DNA from 2 places in the Laceyella putida genome. Region 1 is predicted to be linked to the other one. Evidence: a T-box and tRNA genes for the amino acid it is inferred to sense, from the RefSeq annotation. Region 1 holds a T-box; the other holds one or more tRNA genes.
What was found. A T-box is a leader RNA that pairs with one kind of tRNA and senses whether it is charged. The one in region 1 lies ahead of ACFQNG_RS06630 (valine--tRNA ligase), so its partner is inferred to be a tRNA-Val.
Positions count from the first base shown of each region.

Region 2: it encodes a tRNA-Val, which carries the amino acid that the T-box ahead of ACFQNG_RS06630 (valine--tRNA ligase) is inferred to sense. The anticodon was not compared.

Region 1 is NZ_JBHTBW010000019.1:60,138-64,347, forward strand. It holds gene ACFQNG_RS06615 (LysM peptidoglycan-binding domain-containing protein) at 1-242, shown strand, start outside; gene ACFQNG_RS06620 (phosphotransferase) at 267-1,337, shown strand; gene ACFQNG_RS06625 (hypothetical protein) at 1,688-1,846, shown strand; T-box leader at 1,968-2,205, shown strand; gene ACFQNG_RS06630 (valine--tRNA ligase) at 2,255-4,210, shown strand, end outside.
Region 2 is NZ_JBHTBW010000047.1:24,184-28,393, forward strand. It holds gene ACFQNG_RS14345 (2'-5' RNA ligase family protein) at 196-705, opposite strand; gene ACFQNG_RS14350 (phosphatidylglycerophosphatase A family protein) at 829-1,356, shown strand; gene ACFQNG_RS14355 (hypothetical protein) at 1,610-1,789, shown strand; tRNA gene ACFQNG_RS14360 (tRNA-Met) at 1,854-1,930, shown strand; tRNA gene ACFQNG_RS14365 (tRNA-Asp) at 1,934-2,010, shown strand; tRNA gene ACFQNG_RS14370 (tRNA-Ile) at 2,022-2,097, shown strand; tRNA gene ACFQNG_RS14375 (tRNA-Val) at 2,128-2,202, shown strand; gene ACFQNG_RS14380 (aminotransferase class V-fold PLP-dependent enzyme) at 2,863-4,071, opposite strand.

The sequences.
Region 1 (4,210 bases):
TGCGGGACAAAGAAGAGTCGTTTGTGCCGCTGAAAATGGTGATCGTGCAGCAAGAAGACACGATTGATACGCTGGCCAACAAATATGAAGTATCAGCGAATGAGTTGATCAGATTGAACCAATTGCAGACGGATTTGTTGACCGAAGGGCAGATTTTGTGTGTGCCGCAGCGGTCGGGCCCCAACCAAAAAATTCAGAATCCGGTTATTTCCTCGTTTGGTTGGTATGGCAAAAAGCAATGATGTCAGGCGAAAGGGGGTACGGCAGTGGATCAATCGGCTATAGTGTGGGAAGTGTTGCGTCAGTATGGGTATGAAGATGCGTATATGGAGAATGCGGGTGACGTGGTTTATCTGGCAGTTCCGGAAGGGGAATATGCACTAAAGCGTTCCAGCGCACCGCGGGAGAAATTAATCCTTCTGCATCACCTGTTGGATAGGGCGATCCAATCGGGATGTGACCATCTTTTGCCTTGGGTCAAGACCAAACAGGGAGATCCGATTGTGGAAATCCGGGGCACTTGTTGGTATTTGGTGCCTTGGAAACGACAGTCGACCCAGGAGGGGAAACGCTGGTCATCGACGGAAGGGATGGCGGCTTTGGCTCGGTTGCATCAGGCGACCGAGCCGGGTTGCAAGGAGTTAACCGAACTGGCTCCGTCCATTAAGCAAAAGGAGATCGAAGTCTGGAAGCAAAAGTTGGAGAAACTGGAACAGTATGCGGAACAAGGGAAGGGACGCGAATTTGCTTCCCCCTTTGATCGGGCGTTTGTGAGCAGCAAGGATCAACTGGTGCGCAGTTTTCAATTTGCCATTCGCGGACTGGAACGCTACAGGGAAAGTGAGGATGGAGCCGTTCCGCGCGCGGTTCTCTGCCATACTCGCCTTCATCCAAGCAATGTGGTACAGGACGGAGAACAGTTATATTGGATCGATTTCGATCATGCGCAGGTGGATACGCCTGTACGTGATGTGGCCTTGGCGATCCAACGGTTTTCACTCTACGATGGGGAAAGCCCGTTTGCGTTATTGGAGGCATATGAGCGGGAGTGGAAGTTGGAACCGAAAGAGAAGCGCTTGTTGGCTTTGTATCTGTCCTATCCCGAGCGGATTCTGAAAACGTTGGGACGGTATTACGACCAGCCGCGCACCGCCACGGTGGAGCCGCAATTTACCAAGCGCTTCGAACGGGAGATTGGACAGTTTGAACAGATACAAGAACTGGTGAAAAGCTTATGGCCGTCCAAAAAGAAACAAGAAGAAGGGGAAAAAGCCCAGGTCGCAACGGGCCAACCCGGACGCAAAAAGAAAAGAAAAAAGAACCATCGCCACTCTTAACCGGGTCATCCCCGGTTTTTTATTTTTTGTAAAAGTTTGTCCAGGGCTTTTAATGGTAAACTAAGGGCAAGCACCCATAAGATCACTTCCAACATATGGATCTCCTCGCTTACATAAAGGATTGCAAAGAAAAATAAGAAAGCAGGAAAAGTAGGACAAGCGTCCCGCCATTTTTTATAGCCCAAAGAAAAAAAGTTGCTTTCGACCAAATTATATGCGGGATGTCAAGATTTTGTTTGGTTTTTTGGCTAATTAGGGAGAAAGACTAGACAGATGTGTACGAAACATGGAGAATAAGAATATGTTATAGGGATAAGAAACTGGATGCTGACAGGAAGGGGATTTTGAAGTTGAGTATGGTAAAAGCCATGGTGAAAAAGGCATATCGCGGTGTATTGTTTTTGGTTTTTCTCAGTATCCTGATGCTCGTAACGGTATTGTTGATGACGTTCTTGGCTGACCCTCAAGCGATGTATGATCACATCAGACATACGTTTGGTGTTCGCTGATATATGTAAGTCCGGACTCATATTTTTATCGGCGATGTCGATCGCCGTTTTTATTTTGCATGGGTGTTTGTTTGACTCTCTTATCTAAACGTTGTAATATAATAAACAAACAATGGATGGTTAGTGAGCTATGAGAGGGAAGAGTAGACGGGAGATACCTGTCAGAGAGAGAAGCCCACGGCTGGAAGGCTTCTTCAGGCAAAGCCGTTGAACGTCACCCTTGAGCTGAGCATCTGAAGGCGTTCTCGCTGTGTAAGATGTTCCGGCGCCAACCGATACCTGGCTCTTGAGTGCGCTGAATCAAGTGAATGGGTTCAGTGAACAAAGGTGGTACCGCGAAATAACCTTTCGTCCTTTGCAATGGGACGGAAGGTTTTTTATTTTTCGTTAAAGTAAGGAGGACTCCAAATGGGTGAAACTTTGAAAAGCAATTTGCCTCCTGCCTATGATCCAAAACAGGCGGAAGCGAAATGGTACAAGTATTGGATTGAAGGAAAGTTCTTTGAAGCGGGGAAGGACCAAGAGAAAGAGCCTTTTACCATTGTGATTCCCCCACCGAACGTGACGGGCAAACTCCATATCGGCCATGCGCTGAATATGACATTGCAGGATATCTTGACACGGTTTAAGCGGATGAAAGGGTATGATACGCTCTGGTTGCCGGGGATGGACCATGCCGGGATCGCCACCCAAGCGCGGGTGGAAGCGAAACTGCGTGAACAAGGACTGAGCCGGCATGACCTGGGGCGCGAGAAGTTCTTGGAAGACGTGTGGAAATGGAAAGATGAGTATGCGGCCAACATTGCGGACCAGTGGCGCAAGATGGGCTTGGGATTGGATTATAGCCGGGAGCGTTTCACATTTGATGAAGGGTTCTCCGACGCCGTTAAGGAAGTGTTTGTGCGTCTCTACGAGAAGGGGCTGATTTACCGCGGCAAGTACATCATCAACTGGGACCCGAAAGCGCGTACCGCACTGTCCGATATTGAGGTCATCCATAAAGAAGTGAAAGGCGCGCTGTACCACCTGAAATATCCACTTACAGACGGATCGGGCTTCATCCGGGTGGCGACGACGCGCCCCGAGACCATGCTGGGCGATGTGGCAGTGGCCGTTCACCCTGAGGATGAGCGGTATCAGGATCTGATCGGCAAAACAGTGATCTTGCCGTTAGTGGAACGGGAGATTCCCATTATTGCCGATGAATATGTGGATCCGGAGTTTGGCAGCGGAGCGGTGAAAATTACGCCAGCGCATGACCCGAACGACTTTGAAATGGGCAACCGACATCAGTTGCCACAAATCCTGGTGATGAATGAAGATGGCCAGATGAATGAACTGGCGGGCAAATACCAGGGGATGGATCGGTTTGAATGCCGCAAGCAGATCGTCAAAGACCTTGAAGCGGACGGTTTCTTGATCGAAATCGAAGAGCATGTGCATTCCGTTGGCCATAGTGAACGGACGGGAGTCGTGGTCGAACCCTATCTGTCCACCCAATGGTTTGTCGCCATGAAGCCTCTTGCCGAACGGGCGATCGACGCGCAAAAGAGTGGCAAAGGCGTTCGGTTTGTACCAGATCGGTTTGAGAAGATTTATCTGCACTGGATTGAAAATGTACGTGATTGGTGCATTTCGCGCCAATTGTGGTGGGGACACCGCATTCCGGCATGGTATTGTGACACGTGTGGCGAGATGACCGTTGCCCGTACCGCGCCGCAGGCTTGTTCACACTGCCAAGGCGAGAAGTTGCGCCAAGACGAAGACGTGCTCGACACTTGGTTCAGCTCGGCGTTATGGCCTTTCTCCACGCTGGGATGGCCAGAGCAAACGGCCGACCTCAAACGTTACTTCCCTACGGATGTGTTGGTGACAGGGTATGATATCATTTACTTCTGGGTAGCGCGCATGATCTTCACGGCGCTTGAGTTCACGGATGAGATTCCGTTCAGGGACGTATTGCTTACGGGTCTGGTCCGCGATGCGGAAGGCAGAAAGATGTCCAAGTCGCTGGGGAACGGGGTTGACCCGATGGATGTGATTGATCAGTACGGCGCTGATGCGATGCGGTATATGCTGTCAACGGGATGCACTCCCGGAAATGACCAACGTTTCCGCTATGAACGGGTAGAAGCGGCGCGCAACTTTGCCAATAAGATTTGGAACGCTTCCCGTTTTGCGCTCATGCATCTGGAAGGCGTATCGGCAGAAGAACTGGAGCTGAAAGGTCCGTTCTCCATCGCTGACAAATGGATTTTGCATCGCCTGAACGAAACGGTAAAAGATGCGACCCGTCTCTTGGAGCGTTATGACTTTGGTGAAGTGGGCCGTGTCATCTACAACTTCATCTGGGATGAACTGTGT
Region 2 (4,210 bases), on a different contig from region 1:
ATTCGCTTCACTTGGCCATCGGCGCTCATCGGGAAAAGGTTTTTCCGCTCATCAACGACGTTTGAAATAAGTTGTAGTCTTGAAGCGCTGCTACCCATGTAAACACTTCGCGCGAACGGATAAAGCGTTTTCTATTTTCACTGCGGTCTGGGCGATGTCGCACGGCGACAGCCGTAAACATGCTCCCGCGCTTTGTCATTTATTCAACAAAAATGTTTGATAGATGCTCCAGGAGCCGTTCTCCAGTTGGTACATGAGATGAAATCGGTCAATTTTCGTTTCCAATTCAAACTGTCTTAAACGCAGTGTGCCGTACACATCATGAAGCTCTTCTTCCGACATTTTTTGTCCAATGGTGAGATGGGGAATATAGTCATAAGGTAACTCAGTTGGGTCAAAGGAGGCATTGATTTGACTGTGCAATGTCTTAAGTGGCTCGCTGTCTTTGATCGCCAGATAGATCGTATTGCTGGTGGGATGGAAATGGCTCACTTTATGAAAGCGAATGGTAAACGGCTTGTTTTGTTTGGCGATCTCTTCCAACCGTTTCGTGGCGTCTTCCAATCGATCATCGGAGAGCTCAAACTTTTCTTTTAATGTAATATGGGGAGGAATCAGGCTATAATGCGGGTCATACCGCTTTCTATAGGAATTGACAAGGTCTTGAATATGTTTTTGTGGAAAAACTGCAATGCCATAATGCATAACGCATTCCCTCCTTGGTAGTGGCAGAAAAATGGCGCATTTCTTTTATTATATCTTTAATTTTTCTTTTACGCATCTTTTACCAAAGTGGATTGTGGTAAGATGGCTTTGGGAGGGAGACAGATGAGAAGAGTACACAGCAGTGAAGTGAAACAAGCGGTGATGGAGAGCCTGAAAGATCGCGGTGTCAGCATCGAAGCGATCGCTGAGATCGTCTACGAAATGCAAATCCCTTACAATCCCGGTTTGACCATGGAGCAGTGCGTGGAAAGCGTGTTGGCGGTGTTGAACAAACGGGAGTTGCAGCACGCGATTTTGGTTGGGGTGGAATTGGATCGGTTGGCTGAGAAAAACATGTTGTCCGAACCGCTCTTATCCCTTGTTAAAGAGGATGAAGGATTATTTGGATGCGATGAAACCTTGGCCTTGGGCTCTGTTTTGGGATATGGCAGCATTGCCGTCACCACCTTTGGACATTTGGATAAGCATAAGATCGGCCTCATCCGTGAGTTGGATACCAAAAAAGGCGGACCTGTTCAAACGTTTATGGATGATCTGGTGGCCAGTGTCGCGGCGGCGGCTTCAGGACGCTTGGCCCACCGTTTGCGCGATGAAGAAGAACAGGCCTTGGATAGGGAATTGAATCAATAAAGCAAAAATAAAACAGCCGTTGTCAGGAAGACGTGACAACGGCTGTGCCATATAGCCGTGAGGAGGGAACAATGGACGGCTTTTGAAAAGGTCAAACCAGCAAGGTTGCTTGGTTGGTATATCTTATGCGGAGAATGGGAGCCCGCTCTAGACGAATGGAAAAATGTGCGCATATCCTGTAGCGGTCTCTTGCCCACCAATGGATGAAAAATGGAAAACGGTGAAAAATAAGGGATGGAAGGAGGAAGGCAACATGAATCAATGGATCTACTGGGCCAAATTATATGACAGCCGTTTTCAGGCACGGTGCTTGGCGGCGCGAATGCAGGAAGATTGGTGGTTATACGGATATGACAGCCCGGAGCGGGTGGAAGTCTTCCGTTCGAAAAAGGGGCGTTACGGGGTTCGTTATATTTGGGATAAAAAAACTTAAAAAAACCCTTGCACTTTTTATAAATCTGATGTATATTAGTAAATGTCGCTGATGGCGATAACGCCGCGGGGTGGAGCAGTCTGGTAGCTCGTCGGGCTCATAACCCGAAGGTCGCAGGTTCAAATCCTGTCCCCGCAACCAAGTGGAGCTGTGGTGTAGAGGCCTAACATGCCTGCCTGTCACGCAGGAGATCGCGGGTTCGAATCCCGTCAGCTCCGCCATCCACCATCATGGGCCTATAGCTCAGTTGGTAGAGCAGTCGGCTCATAACCGATCGGTCACAGGTTCGAGTCCTGTTGGGCCCACCAACTTTTCCAAAATTACATATCTTTTTGCTTGGGCAGTTAGCTCAGTGGGAGAGCGCTTCCTTGACACGGAAGAGGTCGTAGGTTCGATTCCTATACTGCCCACCAAACGAAGGGAGTCTGAGTTGTACAATCGTGTACAAACTCAGACTTTTTTTGTTTATCCCATTTCCTATGATATAAACCTTAGGATGATAAACCCAGCGATGAATAGGATGATTGTCAATGCTCATGTGGAGTTGGGGGAAGTATACAACAAGCAACAAAAAGTTTAGAAAGCAAAAAAGGTATTGCAGAAAGGAATGGAGGTTGCGAAAAGAGAGAATAGAATGCCAAAATATGCTCGAGCATGTTGCTGGGAGAAGCACTTCTTGCTGAGAAGAAATCGGCGAAGCGATTCCTTATTTTAGAACATGTTGTGAGCTGGGCTTGTCCAGGGCATATCGTCAACGAAAACAGAATGGACAAGTATTCGGTATATTCCAAAAAGGTTCATCGCAACGGTTTAAATGTAAGGGGGAGAGACGATACTCCTTTATCCATGGGTACGATTAGGTGATGTTGGAACTGAACCTAGTGATCCGTAAGCAGTTTGCTAACAAAGAATAGCGTTCATTTCATTGAGTAACCTGCCAAGATAACCGGTGGGTTTTTCTATGTGTTTTGATCGAACATATTTGACGCCGATACCACCTAACGGACAAATAGATGGGTTCCGCTGCATGGGATCGGGATGCAGCGGTTTCTTCATCTGGTTGTGACTCGCTCTCACTCTCGATGCGTGGCAATCAAGACGGATGACGAACCGGCTTGTCCCAGTTTGCGGCCATAGGCAATCGCTTCTTCAAAAATCATGAGGGCGCGGATCAGCTCTTCTTGGGAATTGAAGGCATGAATGGAGAAACGTATGCCTTCCGGACGCGGCAGATAGCGGATGTATAGGCGTTGCTTGTGACAATGTTCCAATACGGCCTCATAAGAGACGCCGTCAATGTGGCAAGACACCAGGCCGGAAGTGGGAAAAGTGAGGTCGGTAAACAGGGTGACACCGGAAAGAAGCTGCAGTTGCTCCTTGAACCAAGTAGCCAAACAGTGGATGTGTGAGGTGATGGCGGGGAGTTGGTATTGTTCCAATAGTTCCAAGCTACGGCCAAGGCCGGTATACAGGGCGGTGTTTTTGGTCGAGTATTCCAGTTTTTCTGAATTCGTTTTCCAGTCAATCTCACCGTCAAGCGAAAACCCTGTGATTGAGCAATAACCTGAAGCGAGGGGCCAAAGTTGTTCCAACAGGCTTGCGGAGACATAGCAGGCGCCTGTTCCGGTTGGGCCCAATAACCACTTATGGCCCGACAGGGCATAGGCATCGCAACCGATGGCCTTCACGTCCACTTCGATTTGTCCCGCCCCTTGCACGCCGTCAATCAATGTGAACACCTGATGGGCCCGGGCCAGTTGGCATATTTCGGCCACAGGCAGAATGCGTCCCGTATTCCAAGTGATATGGCTCATGATGATGAGGCGCGTTCGCTTGTTGATCAATTGGAGCAATTCCCCGATCACCGCCTCATCTGTTTTGCCGTGCAGATGAAGGATCGTTACCTTGAGGTGGTAACGTTTGGCGATGCTAAAGCAAGGGATCAGGCTGCTCACATGCTCATGTGAGGTGATGATGATTTCATCCCCTTCCCGCCAAGGGATGCCGGCGATGACCGTGTTTAGCCCGAACGTGCCGTTCTCTGTCAACACGATTTCGTCGGGGTGAGCCCGCAACAAAGCGGCCAGTTTCAAGCGCACTTGCGTGCAGGCGTTTTCCGTGAACAGCCAGGGCTTGGCTGAAGGATACTGGAGGAAATGGTTGGCTTGGGCGATGGCTTCATGTATGGGGTCCAATAGGGGAGCGCACGTCCCTGTGTTGAGATAAAGGCTGGCTCCCAATTGTGGGCACAGGTCTTGAAAGCGAGGCCATTGGGTTGACATCAAGCACCATCCTTTTTTTATAACATAAAATTCATTGTCTATATTATATAGATGTGTGAAGGGAAGAACAATTGACTTTTCGCGTCGTAATGGGTACGAGGTCGGGAGATGCTAAAAAAATAAGTTCCAAAACAAGAAT